DNA from 3 places in the Quadrisphaera sp. GCM10027208 genome. Region 2 is predicted to be linked to each of the others. Evidence: predicted binding sites of a transcription regulator. Region 2 holds the regulator's gene; each other region holds the start of a gene.

Region 1 (6,373 bases), on a different contig from region 2:
GGGCTGTACGTGCTGGGTACCGAGCGGCACGAGTCCCGCCGGATCGACAACCAGCTGCGCGGCCGCTCCGGGCGCCAGGGCGACCCGGGGGAGTCCCGGTTCTACCTCTCCCTCACCGACGACCTCATGCGGCTGTTCAACTCCGCGGTCGCCGAGTCCCTGCTGACCCGGGCCGGCATCCCGGACGACGTCCCGCTGGAGTCCAAGATGGTCTCCCGGGCGATCCAGAGCGCGCAGAGCCAGGTCGAGGCCCGCAACTTCGAGATCCGCAAGAACGTCCTGAAGTACGACGACGTCCTCAACCGCCAGCGCGAGGTGATCTACGCCGAGCGGCGCCGGGTGCTCGAGGGGGAGGACCTGCACGAGCAGGTCCGGCACTTCATCGACGACGTCGTCACCAGCTACGTCACGGCCGCCACCGCCGAGGGGTTCGCCGAGGAGTGGGACCTCGACCAGCTGTGGAGCGCGCTGCGGACCCTCTACCCGGTGTCGCTGACCGTCGAGGAGGTCGTGGAGGAGGCCGGCGGGCGCGAGCGGCTCACCGCGGCCGGCCTGGCCGAGGAGCTGCGCTCGGACGCCCAGCTGGCGTACACGGCCCGCGAGGAGCAGGTCGGCTCGGCGGCGATGCGGGAGCTCGAGCGCCGCGTCGTGCTGTCGGTGCTGGACCGCAAGTGGCGCGAGCACCTCTACGAGATGGACTACCTGCAGGAGGGCATCTCGCTGCGGGCGATGGCGCAGCGTGACCCGCTGGTGGAGTACCAGCGGGAGGGCTACCAGCTCTTCCAGGCGATGACCGAGGCCATCAAGGAGGAGTCGGTCGGGTACCTGTTCAACCTGGAGGTCCAGGTCTCCGCGCCCGCCGAGCAGGAGGGTGCGATGCACACCGGTGCGGCGCCGGTCCTCGTCGCCAAGGGCCTCGTCGGTCCGGAGCGTCCGGCCCGGCTGCAGTACACGGCCCCGACCGTGGACGGCGAGGGGGACGTCGAGGTGCGCACCGAGGGGGACGGCGCAGCCGGTGGGACGTCCGGGTCGGACGCCGCGGGCGGCTCCCGCCGGGAGCGCCGGGCCGCGCAGCGGCGGGCCCGGCGCAAGGGCTGAGCCTCAGCCCATCTCCAGGGCGGTGGCCCGCCAGCGTCCGTCGAGCCCTTCGAGGCGCAGGGCCACGGCACGCACCCGGCCGCGGTCGACGACGACGGCGCTCGCCTCTACCACGCCGGGGACCGGCTCGGTCGTGTGCACCGAGCGGACCACCGCGCGGCGCACCGGTGCCCGCTCCTGACGCCCCGGCACCGACGTCGACGTCGGTGGCCGGCGCAGCCGGGCGGCCAGCGCGGCGCGGCGCTGCAGCGCCGCGTAGACGTCCGCGGACAGCCAGCGGACGAGCTGACCGGCGGGGCGGGTCCCGGCGAGCACCTCGACGACGGCCTGGACCACCGCCCCGGCGACCTCCCGCGGGTCCGGCAGCCGGTCTGGGGACGTCGGCTGCGGCCCGGCCCAGGCGTCGGCGGCCGGGTCCGGCTGCGTGCTCGCCGAGAACGTCAGGTCGAGCATGTGCTGCTGGTGCGCCGACGCCGACGCCGCCGGCGCCCGGGTCAGCCGGGTGCTGGGGAACGGCTCGCTGACCGGCACCGGCAGCCGGCGCAGCGTCGGGGCGCTCATGAGCCGGCCGCCGGCGGCACGAGCCGCTGACCGGGCAGCAGCAGGTCGGGGTCCGGGCCGATCACGTCACGGTTGGCCGCCCACCAGCGGGGCCACTCGGCGGCGATCTCGGCGGCGCCCGCGCCCGCGGGCAGGGACCGGGCGGCGATGTCCCACAGGGTGTCCCCGCGGCGGACGACGACGGCGTCCTCGGAGCGCAGGTGGGCCCGCGCCGGTGCGGCCTCGGACGCCGGCAGCGACGCGGCCGGCTGGGTCGCCGTCGGTCGTGGTGCCGGGTCCGGTGCCCGCGCGGGGGTCCACCCCGTGGCCGCCCGCCAGCCGGGGTCGAACGGGTCCTGCCAGGCCGGTGACTCCGCGGCGTGCTCCGTGGCCTGCTCCGTGGCGGGCTGCGTGGCCAGCTCTGTGACCACGACCAGCGCCTCGGTGGCGGCAGGGGCCGGTACCGCACCGGCCGCTCCCGCCGTCCCGCACGCGATCCCCATGCCCAGGACCGCGGCGACGAGGCGCTGGGTGGCCCGTGGCGCCGTCGCGGCCGCCCGGCGTACGGGGACAGGTGCCGGCGTCCCGGCGCGAGTGGCGAGCAGGTCCACCGCGGTGAGCGCGGCGCCGGCGACCAGCCACAGCGTGCCGAGGCCGACGGCCACGGTGCCCACCGCGACCACGGCCTGGGTCAACCCGGCCGGGCTGGCGGCCGGCACCCCACCGGCGACCAGCCCGGCGACGTCCGCCGTCCCGGCCCGGACGGCCGCGATCCCGGCGGTCGCGCCTGCCGCGAGCCCCGCGGTCAGCACCCCCAGCCGGGCCCACGGCGTCCCCGCGCCCGCCGTCCTGCCGCTGCGGCCCGGTCCGCCCGTCCGCGCCCTGCTCGTCGTCCTGACCATGTGCGTACCCCGTCACTAGCAGCCGTTTGATGCTGTTTGCTGTGCGACAGGTATAGACGGTTCAGGACGATGCGTCTAGCCGACGTTGAGTGGCTGTGGATGACTGGCGTGGGACGACGGAGCTCCCCCACCCCCTCGCGCTCAGCCGGACATCCCTCTTCGTGATCATGCAATCCCGCCACCCATCCCGCCACCCATCCCGCCGCCCTCCCGTTCGCAGAATGCTGGGTTGTGGGCGCGACACGCCGGCCAAGCTGTGCCGAACGCAGCATTCTGTGGGGCAGGCGCGTGACCTGGTAGGTGGCGGGATTGCATGATCACGAAGAGGGGGAAGAGGGGGCAGGGGGGGAGGGGGGGGTGTGGGTGGGGAGGAGCGGGGGCGGGGCGGTTGCGCCTACGGTGGCCGCCGTGCGCTGGGAGTCCCTGTTCGACGACCTCGAGGCCCAGATGGCCGCCGCCGAGGCGGCCGAGCACGCGGCGGAGGTCGCCGACCGGGTCCGCGCGGAGCTGGCCCGCACCTCGCTCGCGGACCGGTTGCGGGCGGTCGTCGGGCAGCCGGTCCGGGTGAGCGTGGCCGACCACGGGCCGCTGACCGGGGTGTGCCTCGACGTCGCCCCGGAGTGGTTCGTGCTGCGCACGGACGCCGGCCAGGCGCTGGTGCCCACCGCGGCGGTCGGCTGGGTGGACGGCCTGACCCGGGAGGTGGCCCCGCCGGCCGGGCAGGTGCTGCGCCGGCTCGGCCTGGCCTCGGCGCTGCGCGCGCTGGCGCGGGACCGCACCGGGCTGCGGGTGGTCACCTCGGCCGGCACGGTGACCGGGACCCTGGACCGGGTCGGCGCGGACCACGTCGACGTCGCGGAGCACCCGGCGGGCGAGCCGCGGCGGGCGGTCGCCGTCCGCGGCGTGCTCAGCGTCCCGTTCGCCGCGCTGCGGGTCGTCCACGGGGCCCGGTAGGTCGCGGCGGCCGGTGGGCCGCGGCGGCCGGGGCCACCTCAGTCGGCGGGCTCGTCCTCGTCGGCGCCCCGCGCCACCATGGCGGCCGTCTCGGCGTACTTGCGCTCGATGTACTCCTCGAGCCGGCTGACCTCCACCCGCCACTGGCCACGGCCACCGACCTTGATCGCCGGGAGCTCGCCGCTGCGCACGAGGGCGTACGCCTGGTTGGCCGAGACGTTGAGGATCTCCGCCACCTCGCTCAGCGGCAGGAACCTCGGGGGCACGCTCATCCCCTCCTCGATCAGCCGCGGACCCGTCGTGGAGAGTCTGGCACGGCGCCGCGCCGGCGCGACCAGGCCCGTCGACGACCTGTGGACGACGGCTTCCGCCGTCGGTCTCCGCCGGGCAGGATGAGGCCGCAACGGGGGCGCCGGCGGCGGCGTCGTCCCGCCGACCGTGACCGGGGAGCGTGTCGTGACCGAACTGCCCAGCCCGCAGGCGCGCCGCCTGCGACCACCCTCCTGGCGCGACCCGCGCCTGCTCGTCGGCGTCCTGCTCGTCCTCGGGTCGGTCGTCCTGGGCAGCCGGGTCGTCGCCGCGGCCGACGACACGGTCGCGGTGTGGGCGGCCGTCGGGCCGCTCGTCGCCGGTGACCCGGTGACGCCGGAGCGGCTGACCGCGGTCGACGTCCGGCTGGGGGAGGCGAGCAGCGCCTACCTGCCCGCCGCGGACCCGCCACCCGACGGCGCCGTGCTGCTGCGCCCCGTGGGGGACGGCGAGCTCCTGCCCCGGGCCGCCCTCGGCAGCGCCGACGCGATCCAGCGGCGAGCCGTGGGCATCCCCGTGGCCGGTGCCCTGCCCGACGGGGTGGTCAAGGGCGCGCTCGTCGACGTCTGGGTCTCCCCGCCGGACCCGGAGCGTGCCGGGGAGTTCGGCGAACCCGAGCTGCTGGCCGCCGCAGCCGAGGTCGCCGGGGTGGCCACGGGCGGCAGCGGGTTCGCCGCCAGCGGGTCGACCACCGTCCAGGTGCTGCTCGCCGAGGCTGAGCTGCGCGCAGCGCTGCGGTCGCTGGCCGCCGACGCCGAGATCGCGCTGGTCCTCGTGCCCGGGTCGACGCCGCGATGACGCTCCCGGTCCTCACCGCCGTCACCGGTGCGTGGGAGGCCCCGCTCGTCGGCGGGATCGAGCGCTCCCGCACCGGGCTCGTCGTCGTCCGCCGCTGCGCCGACCTCACCGAGCTGCTCGCCGCCGCAGCCGCCGGCCAGGGCCGTGCCGTGCTGCTGTCCGCGGACCTGCGCCGGCTCGACACCGCCGCGGTCGACCGGCTCGCAGCCGCCCGCGTCGCCGTCGTCGGCCTCGTCGACCCGGACGACGACGGCCGGGCCGCCGACCGGCTGCGGCGCCTGGGGGTCCGGCACGTCACCGCGGCCGACACCCCGCCGGCGGACCTGGCGGCGCTCGTCGAGCAGGCCGTCCAGGCCGTCGAGGAGGCCCCCGCCCCGCGGCACGCCCTGGCCGACCCGGCGACCGCCCTCGAGCGGTCCCGGGAGCGGCGGGCAGGCGGTGCCGCCGCGGACGGTGCCGCCGCCGGCGGTGCACCGGCCGCCGGCTCCGAGGGTGGGCCGGACGCCGGCCCCGGGCACAGCGCCCCGGCCGAGCCGGGCCGGGTCGTCGTCGTGTGGGGCACGCCCGGGGCGCCCGGCCGCACCACCGTGGCGGCCACGCTGGCCGCCGAGCTCGCCGCGCTCGGCGAGGAGACCCTGCTCGTGGACGCCGACACGCACGCGGCGTCCGTGGCCCAGGTGCTCGGCCTGCTCGACGAGTCGCCCGGCCTGGCCGCGGCCTGCCGGGCGGCGTCCACCGGCGGGCTCGACCCGGTCGTGCTGGCCCGGCTCGCCCCCCGGGTCGCGCCCCGGCTGCGGGTGCTCACCGGCATCTCCCGGGCCGCGCGCTGGCCGGAGCTGTCCGCAGGCGCGCTCGAGGAGGTGCTGAGCACCGCCCGGCAGGTGGCCCGGTGGACCGTCGTCGACGTCGCCGCCCCGGTCGAGGCCGACGAGGAGCTGTCCTTCGACACCGCCGCCCCGCGCCGCAACGCCGCCACCCTGACCGCCCTGGAGGTCGCGGACACCGTGCTGGCCCTCGGCGCCGCCGACCCGGTCGGGCTGCAGCGCCTCGTGCGGGCCCTGCAGGACCTCACCGAGGCCGTGCCGTCCGCCTCCCCGCGGGTCGTCGTCACCAAGGTCCGGCCCGGCGCGGTCGGCGGGTCCCCGGGCCGTGCCGTCACCGAGGCCCTGACCCGGTACGCGGGCGTCGACGACGTGCACCTCGTGCCCGACGACCGGCCCGGGTGCGACGCCGCGCTGCTGGCCGGCCGCACGCTCACCGAGCACGTCCCGGGCTCACCGGCGCGGGCCGGTGTCGCCGCGCTCGCTGCCGCCCTGGCCGGGCGCCCCGCCGGAGGGCGCCGGAGCCGGCGCGCCGTCCGGGTACCGGGCCCCGGCGGCTCCCGCCGACACGGGTCGGCCAGACTGGCGGGGTGAGCGACAAGGCCCTGCTCGTCGACTGGGGCGGTGTGCTGACCGTCCCGCTGGACGGCGCGATGGCCGCCTGGGCCCAGGCGGACGGCATCGACTACGAGCACTTCACCGACGTCATGCGGACCTGGCACTCCCTCGCCCAGGCCGAGGCCGGTGGCGGCCCGGGCGCCGCCCCGGTGCACGCCCTGGAGCGCGGCGAGATCGCCGTCGAGGACTTCGAGCGGCTGCTCGCCGAGGAGCTCGCCGCCCGAGGCTCGCACGTGCAGGCGGCCGGGCTGCTCGGGCGGATGCTCGCCGGCCTGGAGCAGCCCGACCCGCTCATGCACGACCTGGTCCGCCGGGCCCGCCGCGCCGGGCTGC
Region 2 (6,373 bases):
TGGGCCGCGCCGGCGGCCGCGGCGGCGGCGCGGGCCAGCCGTTCGGCGTCCCGCCCGGCGGCGGCGGGATCGACCGCGGGGACCTGAACCGGCGGGGTCACGGCCGGCGCTGCCCGGACCGGAGCGGGGGTCACCGCGGCCACCAGGTGTCGCTGGCCGCGTAGGACTCCGCGGCCCGGCGCAGTGCGTCCTCGAGCGCGGACGCCGGGTCGACGCCGAGCCGGGCCGCGGCGGTGAGGTCGGCGACGGCACGGCGGGCGGTCGCGGCCAGAGCCGGGTCCTGCGCCCACGGGTGCGGGTCGCCGGCGGCGAGCGCGAGGTCGTGGGCGGCGCGCAGCCGCTGCCCGATCTCGCGGGCGGCCGCAGCGGCCCGGTGCAGCTCACCGGGGTCGACGCCGAACCGGACGGAGGTGGTGCCCACGGGGGGAACGGTAGGCAGGACCGGGGTCACCGCGGGCTCGTCGTCCACAGGCTGCCGGGTGCGGCTGCGGCGTACTGGTGCAGTGAACCTGTGCCGGCCGCGGGCTCAACCCGTCCCTGGGTCACGCCGATGGGTGATCGTGCCCCTGTCCCGCCTGCGCCGTGCCGCCGCAGCAGCCCTGGCCGCTGCCGGGCTCGGGGTCGCGCCGCTCGCCGTCCCGGCTGTAGGAGCCGCGGTCGCGGTCGCGCAGCCGTCGGCGCCGTCGCAGGAGCAGGTCGAGGCGCAGCGCGACGTGGCACACCGGCTGCGGTCCGTCGCCGACCAGCGCGCGCGAGACGTCACCGAGGCGCAGCGCCGCCTCGACGAAGCCGCCCGGGCGGCAAACGCGGCGCTCGAGGTGTACGCGGCGGCGATGCGCGAGCAGCAGGAGGCGGAGGCAGAGCACTGGGAACGCTCCGAGGAGCTCACCGCGGCGCGGACCCGGTACAACGCGAGCCGGGACGACCTGGGTCGGTGGGCCGCCCGCACGTACCGCGAGGGCTCCGGGCTGGCCGCCTACGAGGGCGTGATGACCCTGCTCGAGGCCCGGAACCCCGAAGACCTGTCGCGTCGGGTCGCCATGCTGCAGGTCGTCGGACGGGCCCAGCAGGACACCGTCGTCGTGGCCGGGGCCGCGGTGGACGAGCAGGAGGACGCCGCGGCCGCCGCCGAGCGGACGGCGCTGCGGGTCCGGGAGACGACCCAGGCGGCCACCGACGCCAAGGAGGACGCCGACCGGCTGGTCGCCGCCCACGAAGCGGAGCTGAGCCGGCTGCGGGGGCTGCTGCTGTCCAGCGAGACGGCCGTGGCGACGGCGGACGCCGAGGCCGAGCGGCTTGCCGAGGCCCGTCGTCAGGTGCTCGCCGGGACGACCAGGTCAGCCCCGCCGTCCAACCTCGACGGCCTGGACGTCGGGACCCTCGGCGGCGGCGGCAACGCCGTGACCGGGCGGACCGGTGCCTGCACGAGCCAGGGCGTCGAGCGGTTCCCCAACGGGCAGATCCCGCGCTCGGCGCTGTGCCCGCTGTGGGGCGCCCCGGGGCACCTGCTGCGCGCGGACGCCGCCTACGCCTTCGACCGACTGGCGGAGGCGTACGCCTCGACGTTCGCCGAGCCGATCTGCGTCACGGACTCCTACCGCACACTGCAGTCACAGGTCCGGCTGCGCGAGCAGAAGCCGGCCCTGGCGGCTCGGCCAGGCACCAGCAACCACGGCTGGGGCACGGCCGTCGACCTGTGCGGCGGCATCGACCGGTTCGGCACGCCCGAGCACCGGTGGATGCAGCTCAACGCCCCGCGCTTCGGCTGGTTCAACCCCGGGTGGGCACAGCAGGACGGCAGCAAGCCCGAGCCCTGGCACTGGGAGCTCGGCGCCTGACCCCTTCACCCCCTCGGTGATCATGCAATCCCGCCACCCCGAACGCCGCCCCCTCGATGATCATGCAATCCCGCCACCCCCGCACGCCGCCCCCTCGGTGATCATGCAATCCCGCCACCCCCGACGCCGCCCCCTCGGTGATCATGCAATCCCGCCACCCCGTACGGCCCACGTCCACTCACAAAGTGCTGGGTTGCTGGCGCAACACACCGCAAAAACCATGGTGAATCCAGCATTTTGTAACCGCCCGCAGCACCCGTAGCAATGCATTCAATCGCCCGACGCCGCGACATCTCCCCTTTCGTGATCATGCAATCCCGCCACCTTGCAGAAGGCAGCCAGCAGCGGCTAGACCGTATCCCACCTCGCGACGTTGCATGTAGGCCGAACTCCGCGGAGAGGGCCAGGACGGCCCGGTTCGCTCTGGAGGCTCGTCGCAGGACGGGCCCGGGATCGCCGTGCCCGCCTCTTCCAGATGGCGCAGTGCATGGTCACCACAAGGAGGGCCGAATCACAGGCGTCATGCCGCTTGAAAGGCCGACGCCAGAACCAAACAGGCACTCTTTCCACAGTCTGCCACAGAGTTCTGAATCAGTCAGAACTTCCCCGCGTAACGCCACTCTGCGCGGGCGATGCGTGAAGAGGTGGCGGGATTGCATGATCGCCGAAGGGGCAGCGTCCGGGGGTGTGACCAGGGTGGCGGGATTGCATGATCACCGAGGAGGGCGGCGTCCGGGGTGGCGGGATTGCATGATCACCGAGGGGGCGGCGTCCGGGGTGGCGGGATTGCATGATCACGAAGAGAGTGGTGCCGACCTGAGCACGGAGGGATTAGGGGGTGGCTGGGACGAGGAGCTCCTGGCCGACGTTCACCGCCGAGGTGCTCAGGCCGTTGAGAGTCCTGATCTCGACGATCACGTCGCGGACGTCCTCTCCTGGCGCGGCGACGCCGGAGGCGATGCCCCACAGCGTGTCGCCCGGCAGGACCACGACCGTGTCCATCGGCGGCGGGGCGGCGTCCGGACCGGCGAGAGCCTGCCCTGCGGCACCCAGCCCGGCGACGGCGAGGACCGCCGACAGGACCAGCATCAGGGTGAGTCGCCCGCGCCGGGTGATCCGCAGCGGCACGGCCGGTCCACCGGCTACGGCAGCCGGCGCCTGCCGCACCGGCAGGGGAACGACGTCGGCGGGCCGGTGCGACCGCGCACGGCGAACCGGGACCAGGCGGTGGTCGATCGTGACTGCGCTCATCAGGTACCTCCAGGGCGTTCCGTGACGTAGGGCCCGAACGTGTGTTCGATCGAACGCCTGTCCGATGTCTAGCACTCGGGAGCGACTGTGTCCACCGCTCCCGGCGCAGCCATCGGCCGGCCGCTCGCTTCCCACCTGGACGTCACTCCAGCACCGGGCACCGACAACGCCTCTACCCAGCGGTCTCGCCAGCACACCGCCGAGCAGCACTGACATCGCGACGACACGCTCGAACAGGTGTTTGAAACCGTCGGTGCCCCGGTCTAGCGTGTCGATCACCGGCGGCCGGCCAGCGCAGCGGCAGGACGGCAGAACCGGTCGAACAGAGCCAGCAGCACGACAGAGCCAGCAGCACGACAGAGCCAGCAGCACAACAGGGACGGAGCGGACGTGGCCACAGCGAAGGACCATCCCGGCACGACGGACGGCGCGACGGTGCACGAGCTGCCGGACCAGCCCGCCGGCGGGGACGGCCTCACGGCCCGGCAGCGCACGATCCTGGAGAGCATCCGCCACGCCGTGGAGACCCGCGGCTACCCGCCGAGCATGCGGGAGATCGGTCAGGCGGTGGGGCTGACGAGCCCGAGCAGCGTCGCGCACCAGCTCGCCGCCCTGGAGCGCAAGGGCTACCTGCGACGGGACCCGAACCGGCCGCGGGCCATCGAGGTGGTCACGCCGGGACGGGGCGCTCGCGCCACCGCCGAGTCCGAACTGCCCCCGGACGTCGACGAGACAGGTGTCGGGGACGCGCGGCCGGCGGCGTCGTACGTCCCGGTGGTCGGCCGGATCGCCGCCGGCGGGCCGATCCTCGCCGAGCAGGCGGTCGAGGACGTCTTCCCTTTGCCCCGTCAGCTCGTGGGTGACGGGCAGCTCTTCCTGCTCAAGGTGTCCGGTGACTCGATGATCGACGCCGCCATCTGCGACGGCGACTGGGTCGTCGTCCGGCAGCAGCCGGTCGCCGAGAACGGTGAGATCGTCGCCGCGATGATCGACGGCGAGGCGACGGTGAAGACGTTCAAGCGACGCGACGGTCACGTCTGGCTGCTGCCGCACAACCCGGCCTACGAGCCGATCCCCGGCGACGAGGCCACCGTGCTCGGCCGGGTCGTCGCGGTGCTGCGCAGCGTCTAACCGGCGGTGCTGCGCAGCGTCTAACCGGCACAGTCGATGCACACCCGCGCGGTGGGCCGGGCCGCCAACCGCTCCGCGGCCACCGGTCGTCCGCACCGCTCACACACCCCGTAGCGGCCGGCGTCCAGCCGTTGCACGGCCGCCTCGATCTCGGCGAGCTGCTGGCGTGCCTGCTCGCGCAGCGCCTGCAGCTGGGCTCGACCGACCGCGAGCCCGCCGGAGCCGTCCGGGTCGTGCTCGTCGTCGGTCGCCACCTCGGCAGCGGACTCCTCGAGTCGGCGGAGCTCCGCGTCCAGGGAGTTGACCCGGTCGCGTGTCGCGACGCGTTCAGCGTCCAGCCGCCGGCGCGGGTCCGCGTCCAGCCGCCGGCGCGGGTCGGCCTCCCCGCTCACGCGGGGGTGGCGAGGGCGTCGAGCACCAGCCGTACGTCGTCCTCGTCGTTCCACAGGTGGAAGGCGATCCGCACACTGCCCGCCCGGGCCGCGACGACCGCCCCGGCCCGTTCCAACCTGGCCTGCCGGTCGCCGTCCGGGTCCGGCAGGGACACGACCGCGCGCCCGGCCGGGGCGAGACCCAGCCCCTCTCGGAGCCGGTCGGCGAGCGCAGCGTCGTAAGCGCGCACCTCGGCCGGGTCCAGCGCGGCGAACAGCCGCAGCGCGGGCACCGTGCCGACCCAGGACAGCCACGCCGGGGACACGTCGAAGCGCCGGGCGTCCTGGGCCAGCCGCATCCGCGGTCCGTAGATGGAGTCCCACACGTCGTCACCGGCGTACCACCCGGCCGAGGTGGGTCGCAGCCACCCTGCCGCACGCTCGCTGATCGTCGCGAACGCCGACCCGCGTGGGCTGCACAGCCACTTGTACGCCGAGCAGATGGTGACGTCGAAGCGTGAGGCGTCCACGGGCATCCACCCCACCGCCTGGGTGAGGTCGCACAGGGTGGCCGCGCCGGCCTCGTCGGCCGCCTCGGCCACGGCGTCCCCGTCGACCACGGTGCCGCACGCCGACATCGCCAGCGAGAAGGCGACGAGGTCGGTGCTGGGACGCACCTCCTCGGCCAGGCGCTCCAGCGGGACGTGCCGGACGGTCACTCCGCGGTCGGCGTGGACCAGGAACGGGAAGATCACCGAGGTGAAGTCGCCGTCGACGCAGAGCACCTCGGCGCCGTCGGGCAGTGAGCTCGCAACCAGGCCGGCGAGCACGGACACCTGTGAGCCGACCGCGACCCTGGCGGGGTCGACGCCGACCAGCCCGGCGTACAGCCGGCGGGACTCCGCGACCGCGACGTCGTAGCGGCCGGGGGTGGCCCGGCCCCGGCGCCACTCGTCGAGCGCGTCCTGGAGCGCGGCGAGCACGCCTGTCGTCGGCAGGCCCATCGAGGCCGCGTTGAGGTAGCCGGGCACGGGCTCGAACTGCGCCCGGGCGTCCGCGACGCTCATCGGCACCGTCTGCTCAGCAGAAGTCGTCACACGGGTCAGCGTGCCGTGCCCGCCGCTGACGCCGCCAGCGGGGGGTGTCTCAGCCGCCGGCCGCCAGGGCCCGGGCGACGGGTTCGGCGACCGGCCACGGCTGCCCCGCGGCGGCGTCGATGCGGCGCAGCGCGTCCAGCACGGTGGCGCGGTCGGTCGTGCGCCACAGCGGCGGCAGCGACCGGGCCAGGAACGTGCCGTAGCGGGCGGTGGCCAGCCGGGAGTCGAGCACCGCGACCACGCCGCGGTCCTCGGCGGAGCGGATCAGCCGGCCGGCTCCCTGGGCCAGCCGCAGCGCGGCGTGGGTGGCGGCGACGGCCATGAAGCCGTTGCCCCCGGCGCGTGACACGGCCTCCTGCCGGGCGGAGGACAGCGGGTCGTCCGGTCGCGGGAACGGGATCCGGTCGATGACGACGAGCTGGCTGGCCGGCCCCGGCACGTCGACGCCCTGCCACAGCGACAACGTGCCGAACAGGCAGGTCGCCGGGTCTGCGGCGAACTGGCGGACGAGGGTGGCCGTCGTGTCGTCCCCCTGGCACAGCACCGGGACGTCGAGCCGGGCACGCAGCGCCTCGGCAGCGGCCTCGGCGGCGCGCCGGGAGGAGAACAGCCCGAGGGTGCGCCCGCCGGCGGCCTCGACGAGCTGGGCGAGCTCGTCCATGGCGGCGTCCGGGGTGCCGCTCCG
Region 3 (6,373 bases), on a different contig from region 2:
ACGCAGCGTCTCGTGCAGGTACTCCGGCGCCCGCCAGCCCTGCCGCGCCGACAGGAACGGGGTCACCATGTCGGACTTCACCGGGCCCGGGCGGAACAGCGAGATGTCGATGACGAGGTCGGCGAAGTCCTGGGGGGCGAACTTGCCGACGAGCTCGCGCTGCCCGGGTGACTCGATCTGGAAGCAGCCGAGCGTGCGGGTGGAGCGGATCAGCCGGAACGTCGGCTCGTCGTCCAGCGGCACCGCGTCGAGGTCGACGCGCTCCCCGTCCACCCGCTCGACCTCCTCGAGCGCGTACGCCATCGCCGACTGCATCCGGACCCCGAGCACGTCGAGCTTGAGCAGGCCGAGCACCTCGACGTCGTCCTTGTCGTACTGGCTCATCGGGAAGCCCTGCCAGCTCGCCTCGACCGGGGTGCGGTCCAGCAGGGTGGCGTCCGACAGCAGCACCCCGCACGGGTGCAGCGCGACGTGCCGGGGCAGCCCGTCGAGCCGCTCGACGGTGTCGAGGAGCAGGTCGAGCCGGGAGGAGCCGATCCCGGAGGCGCGCAGCTCGGGCAGCTCGGCGAGCGCGGCCCGCGCGTCCCGGGCGCGGATGTGCGGGAACGCCGTGGCGATCGCGTCGATCTCGCCCGGCGGCATCCCGAGCGCCGCGCCGGCGTCCCGGACGGCGTGCCGGACCCGGTAGGTGTCCATCATCGACACCGCGGCCACCCGCTGCCCGCCGAACCGTTCGATCACCCGCTCGTAGACCTCGGTGCGGCGGGCGGACTCGACGTCGATGTCGATGTCGGGCAGCTCGGTGCGCAGCGGCGTGCAGAACCGCTCCATCAGCAGGCCGTGCGCCATCGGGTCCACCCCCGAGACGCCGAGCAGGTGGTTGACCAGGCTGCCGGCCCCCGAGCCGCGGGCGGCGACCCGCACCCCCATCGAGCGGACGAGGTCGCAGACGTCGGCCACGGTGAGGAAGTACGTCGGGTAGCCCAGCGCGGCGACGGTGGCCAGCTCGTCGTCGAGGCGGGCCCGGACCGCGGCGAGCTGGCGCTGCCCGGCGCCCGGGTAGCGGCGGCCGATCCCGGCCTCGCACCGGGCCCGCAGGACGGCGTCGGGGTCGTCGTCCGGGCCGAGGCCGAGAACGGCCGGCTCGGGGAGGTGCACCGAGCCGAGGCCGAGGTCCCGGACCGGGTCGAGCCGGCACCGGGCGGCGACCCGCTCGGTGCCGGTGAGCAGGTCGGCGGGTCCGCTCCCGCCCGCCGCCCGGGCGACCTCGGCCGCCAGGGCGGCCATCTCCTCGGCACCCTTGAGGTAGCCCTGGGCGGTGGTCCGGTCCAGGTGCCGGGCGTCCATCGGGACGAGCCGCCGGGCGGCGTCGAGGACGTCGACGGTCGCCGCGTCCTCACCGGTGGCGTACCGGACGGCGTTGGTCAGCACGGCCGGGATCCCGGCCTCCCGGGCCAGGGCGAGCATCCGGGCCGCGTGCCCGAGGCTGCCGGGGGTGCCGTCCGGTCCCCGGTGGCAGACCACCTCGACGGCGAGCGACCCGGGCGGCAGGACGGAGTACCAGGAGGCGAGCACGGCCCGGGCCAGGTCGGTCCGGCGGGCCAGGACGGCGCGGCCCAGCTCGGAGCCCGGACCCAGCAGCACGGTGAGGGCGGGGGTCCCGTCGGCGGCCTCGGCGTGCTCGCCGACGAGGGCAGCGGTCGCCACCGGGGTGCCCCGCTCGCCCCGCAGGTGGGTCGCCGAGACCAGCCGGGACAGGCGGGCGTAGCCGGCTCCGGGCGCCAGCCCGGCGCTCACCTCGTCGGGGGCGACGCTGCCGTGGGCGAGCACGGTGACCCGGGGCAGCCGGGGGTCGACGGCCGACCCGCCCCGGACCGGGGTGCCGCCGCGGACGCCGCGAGCCGCGGCGCCGGGGTCGGCCCAGGCCGGCAGGCCGGCGGCCAGCCCGCTCGGCTCGACCGCCAGGTCGACCCCGAGCACCGGGGTGAGGCCGGCGTCCCGGCAGGCGGTGACGAACTTGACCGCCCCGTAGAGCCCGTCCCGGTCGGTGAGGGCCAGCGCGTCGAGCCCCAGCCCGGCCGCCCGCTCGACGAGCGCGGCCGGGGTGCTCGCGCCGTACCGCATCGAGTAGCCGGAGGCCACGTGCAGGTGGGTGAAGGAGGGCAGGTGGGTGCCGGAGGGCAGGTGGGTGACGGGCATCAGACCGCCAGGGCGGAAGGCACCGGGACGCCGAGGGACCCGGCGACGAGGACGGCGAAGGCGCCGGCGTCCCGGAGCAGGTCGTCGGCCTCCCGGGCCGTGACGGTCTCCCCCCGGCCGGCCTCGACCGCGGCCCGGCGGGACGCCGTCGAGGCGAAGAACGCCGCCCACTCACCGAGCTCGGGGGCCACCCGCGGCAGCACCTCCCAGACGCTGCGCGGGCCGCGGCGGCTCGGCCGGCCACGGACCGCGAGGACCGCGGCGGCGCAGCGCAGCGCCGCCAGGTGGGCGGCGACGTACCGCTCCCCCGGCGTGCCGGCCAGCTCCGCCCGGGCCAGGCCGCGGGCGGCCCGGTCGAGCAGCTCGACGGCGGCCACCGGAACGGGGGCCGGCCGAGGACCCGCCGCGCCCGTCGTCCTCGCCGTCCTCGTTCTCGTCGCTGTCGTCGCTGTCGTCGTTGTCGTCGTCGCTGTCGTCGTCATCGTCGGCACCTCCTCAGTCCACGACCCGGACCAGCCGCCACCCGGTCTGCGCCGGCCGGCCGACGGGACGGGACAGCACGAGGTCGAAGACCCCGCAGCCGGCGGTGCGCCCGGCGCTCGCCTCGACCCGCCACACCTCCCGCTCGACGTCCGGCCCGGACGACGCGGCCGCGGGGTCCACGGCGCCGGCCGGCGGCGGGGAGACGACCGGGTCGGCGCTCCCGCGCACGGCCTGGGCGGCCGCGCCGTCCCACCAGGCGGTGCGCTCGTACCAGTGCGAGAGCACCTCCCGGACGACGTACAGCCGCCCCCGCCAGAGGAACTGGTGGGGCGCGTCCTGGCCGCGCACGTCCACCGGGTCGTCGTAGGTCCGCACCGTGCTGCCCTCCCCTGCGGCCTCGGCCGCGACTCAGCCGACCGGCGGTCCGGAGCGGGGCGGGGTCGAGGCACCACCGCTCCGGACCGCCCGACACGGGTGCGACTCCCGCGTCGTGCGACCGTCCGACAGGTGCCACGGGGCCGGGACGGGGACCCGGACCCTTTGTCGACCATCTGTCGAACACCTGTTCGAACGATGGCGACAGTACACCCCGGCGACGACGGTCCCGTCAACAGCGAGTTCTGGACCTGGGGACAACTAGCCTTTCCCCATGACGGCTCCCTCCACCCGACCGGGCCCGGACGATCCCGTCCTGGCCCACCCCAGCGTCCAGCGGGTCCGCGCCGCCCTCGACGAGCTCGGCGCCACCGGCCGGATCGTGGCCCTGGACGAGCACGTCCGGACCGCCGCCCTGGCGGCCGCCGCGCTCGGCGTCGAGGTCGGTCAGATCGCCAACTCCCTGATCTTCGCCGTGGACGACCCGGACGACCCCGACGGACGCCGTCCCGTGCTCGTGCTCACCTCCGGCGCCCACCGGGTCGACCCGGCCCGGGTCGCCGGCGTGCTCGGCGTCCCCGCCCTGCACCGGGCGGACCCGGACCTCGTCCGCCGCCGCACCGGTTTCGCCATCGGCGGCGTCGCCCCGGTCGGGCACACCGAACCGCTGCAGACCCTCGTCGACGTCGCCCTCGCCCAGCACGACGTCGTCTGGGCCGCCGGCGGGCACCCGCGCACCGTGTTCCCCACCCGCTACGACGAGCTGCTGCGGATCACCGCCGGCCAGCCGGTCGAGGTCGGCTGACCGGTGGTCCCGCTCGTCACCCTGTCGGTCTGGGGGGTGCCGTCCCGCGCCGTTCCCGCCGCGCTCGGCCGGATGGCCCTGGACCCCCTGCTGCTGCGCCACGGCCCGGCCCGGTTCAGCCGGCTGCTCGGCACCGGCCGGGGACGCACGTTCACCGTCCGGGACGCCGACCCGCGGCACTGGGCACTGCTCACCACCTGGGACGACGAGGCAGCCGCGACCGCGTTCGAGGACTCGGCGACGGTGCGGGGCTGGGACCGGATCGCCGAGGAGCGCCTGCACGTCGTCCTGCGCCCGCTCGCCTCCCGCGGGCGGTGGGCGGGACGCGAACCGTTCGGCGAGCCGGTCCCGCGGCGGGTCACCGGCCCGGTCGCCAGCATCACCCGGGCCCGGGTCCGCACCCGGTCGCTGCTGACCTTCCACCGCGCCGTCCCGCCGGTGGCCGTGGACCTGCACCGGGTGGGCGGGCTCCGGCTCGCCATCGGGATCGGCGAGGCGCCGGTCGGCCTGCAGGGCACGTTCTCGCTGTGGGACGACGACGCCGCGCTGCAGGAGTTCGCCCACCGGCGGGCCGCGCACGCCGAGGTGGTCCGACGCACCGGCGCCGAGGGCTGGTACGGCGAGGAGCTGTTCGCCCGGTTCGAGGTGCTGGGCGCGCGCGGCACACTGGGGTCCTACCGGGCCTGAGACCGGTGCCGGCCGGCCGTGACGGCGAAGGAGTGACGGAAGGAGGGGCGCGTGGAGCTGCTGCCGTGGGTGTTCACCACGGGCTGGGCGAGCGGCGTCAACGCCTACCTCGTCGTCCTGATTCTGGGTCTGGTCGAGCGGTTCGCCGGCGTCGCGGCGGTCCCCGACGTGCTGGCCCGCACCGACGTGCTCGTCGCGGCCGGGGTGCTGTTCGCCGTCGACGCGGTGGCCGACAAGGTCCCCTACCTGGACTCCACCTGGGACGCCGTCCACACCGCGATCCGTCCGACCGTGGGCGCCGTCCTCGGTGCCCTGCTCGCCGGGGAGGCCTCGAGCGTGGAGCAGGCGCTGGCCGCCACCGCCGGCGGGGTGACGGCCCTGGCCAGCCACGCCGTCAAGGCCGGTCTGCGGGCGGCGGTCAACACCTCCCCGGAGCCGGCCAGCAACGTCGCCGTGAGCGTCGCCGAGGACGTCGGGGTCGCCTCGGTGGTCTCCCTGGTGCTGGTGGCCCCGTGGCTGGCGGCCGGCGTCGCGGCCGTCCTCCTCGTCACCGGGACCGTGCTCGTGCTGCTGCTGCTCTCCCGGGTCCGCGCCTGGCGCCGCCAGCGCCGCCAGCGCACGCAGCCGGGCACGCTGCGGTGACGGCACGCCGGGCCGCGCTGCTGCTCGCCGCAGCCGCCGTGCTGACCCAGATCAGCTACCCGCTGCTGGACGGCGCGGGGCTGCGCACCGCGACCGTCGTCTCCGTGCTGCTGTTCTGCGGCGCGGCCCTGACGCACGCGGCGGCGACCGTCGGGGCCGGTGGCGCGCTGCGGGTGCTCGGGGTCGCCGGCGGGGTCGGCCTGGCGGCCGAGGTGGTCGGGGTGAGCACCGGCGTCCCGTTCGGCCGGTACGCCTACACCGGCACTCTCGGGCCGGAGGTGGCCGGCGTCCCCGTCGTCGTCCCGCTGGCCTGGACGATGATGGCCTGGCCCGCGCTCGTCGCGGCCCGCCGACTGGCCGGCCCCTCGTGGCGGGCCGTGCCCGTCGCCGCCTGGCTGCTCGCCTCCTGGGACCTGTTCCTCGACCCGCAGATGGTGGCCGCCGGCCACTGGACGTGGACGTTCCCGGAGCCGGCGCTGCCCGGCGTCGCGGGTGTCCCGCTGACGAACTACGCGGGGTGGCTGCTCGTCGCCGGCGTCCTGCAGAGCGCCCTGCACCTCGCCGTCCCGGCGCGGCGCGGGCACCGCCCGCTGCCGACCGACCACCTCGTGCCGGCGGTGCTGCTCGGCTGGACCTGGCTGGGGTCCACGGTGGCGAACCTCGCGTTCTTCGACCGGCCGGCCGTGGCCGCGTGGGGGTTCGTCGGGATGGGGCTGGTGACGGCGCCCTACCTGGTCGCCGTGGGCCGGAGCCGCACCGGGACCCGTCCGGTCGTGGCCCGGCCCGAGCCGGAGGAGACACGGCGGTGAGCGGGGCGCTGACCCGGGCCGGCAGCGCCCTGGCGGTGCTGCTGACCGTGCACACCGTCGTCAACCTCCGGCTGCTGCGCACCCCGGACGCCGACCCGCCGCCGGTGCGGGAGCGGGTCAGCGTGCTGGTCCCGGCCCGCGACGAGGCGCACCAGGTCGGCGACTGCCTGCGGGCCGTGCTCGCCGGCACCGGCGTGGCGGACCTGGAGGTGCTCGTCCTGGACGACGGCTCCGTGGACGGGACGGCGGACGCCGCCCGGGCCGCCGCCGGGGGCGACCCGAGGGTCCGGGTGCTCACCGGCACCCCGCCGCCGGCGGGCTGGCTGGGCAAGCCGTGGGCGTGCCGGCAGCTGGCGGCGGCCGCGACCGGTGA

The links. The regulator LexA, encoded in region 2, represses DNA repair genes until DNA is damaged. The targets are predictions, from matches to a motif close to TCGAACANNTGTTCGA.
Region 1: the regulator LexA is predicted to act here: its motif matches at 2,555-2,570, upstream of ACFP6A_RS07640 (LysM peptidoglycan-binding domain-containing protein).
Region 3: the regulator LexA is predicted to act here: its motif matches at 3,237-3,252, upstream of ACFP6A_RS06505 (DUF6504 family protein).

Annotation. Positions count from the first base shown of each region.
Region 1 covers NZ_JBHSRC010000003.1:475,481-481,853, reverse strand. Annotated here, with positions in the region: gene secA (preprotein translocase subunit SecA) at 1-1,098, shown strand, start outside; gene ACFP6A_RS07645 (Rv3235 family protein) at 1,102-1,659, opposite strand; gene ACFP6A_RS07640 (LysM peptidoglycan-binding domain-containing protein) at 1,656-2,540, opposite strand; gene ACFP6A_RS07635 (hypothetical protein) at 2,949-3,494, shown strand; gene ACFP6A_RS07630 (helix-turn-helix domain-containing protein) at 3,533-3,766, opposite strand; gene ACFP6A_RS07625 (hypothetical protein) at 3,951-4,601, shown strand; gene ACFP6A_RS07620 (CpaE family protein) at 4,598-6,016, shown strand; gene ACFP6A_RS07615 (HAD family hydrolase) at 6,013-6,373, shown strand, end outside.
Region 2 covers NZ_JBHSRC010000005.1:84,643-91,015, reverse strand. Annotated here, with positions in the region: gene ACFP6A_RS09770 (RNase A-like domain-containing protein) at 1-101, opposite strand, end outside; gene ACFP6A_RS09765 (hypothetical protein) at 131-421, opposite strand; gene ACFP6A_RS09760 (D-alanyl-D-alanine carboxypeptidase family protein) at 561-1,838, shown strand; gene ACFP6A_RS09755 (LysM peptidoglycan-binding domain-containing protein) at 2,670-3,089, opposite strand; gene lexA (transcriptional repressor LexA) at 3,480-4,220, shown strand; gene ACFP6A_RS09745 (TraR/DksA family transcriptional regulator) at 4,241-4,612, opposite strand; gene ACFP6A_RS09740 (aminotransferase class V-fold PLP-dependent enzyme) at 4,609-5,688, opposite strand; gene ACFP6A_RS09735 (ATP-dependent DNA helicase) at 5,738-6,373, opposite strand, start outside.
Region 3 covers NZ_JBHSRC010000003.1:227,955-234,327, forward strand. Annotated here, with positions in the region: gene ACFP6A_RS06495 (DNA polymerase III subunit alpha) at 1-2,199, opposite strand, end outside; gene ACFP6A_RS06500 (SAV_6107 family HEPN domain-containing protein) at 2,199-2,681, opposite strand; gene ACFP6A_RS06505 (DUF6504 family protein) at 2,695-3,057, opposite strand; gene ACFP6A_RS06510 (YbaK/EbsC family protein) at 3,332-3,862, shown strand; gene ACFP6A_RS06515 (monooxygenase) at 3,866-4,549, shown strand; gene ACFP6A_RS06520 (DUF4126 domain-containing protein) at 4,601-5,191, shown strand; gene ACFP6A_RS06525 (carotenoid biosynthesis protein) at 5,188-6,000, shown strand; gene ACFP6A_RS06530 (glycosyltransferase) at 5,997-6,373, shown strand, end outside.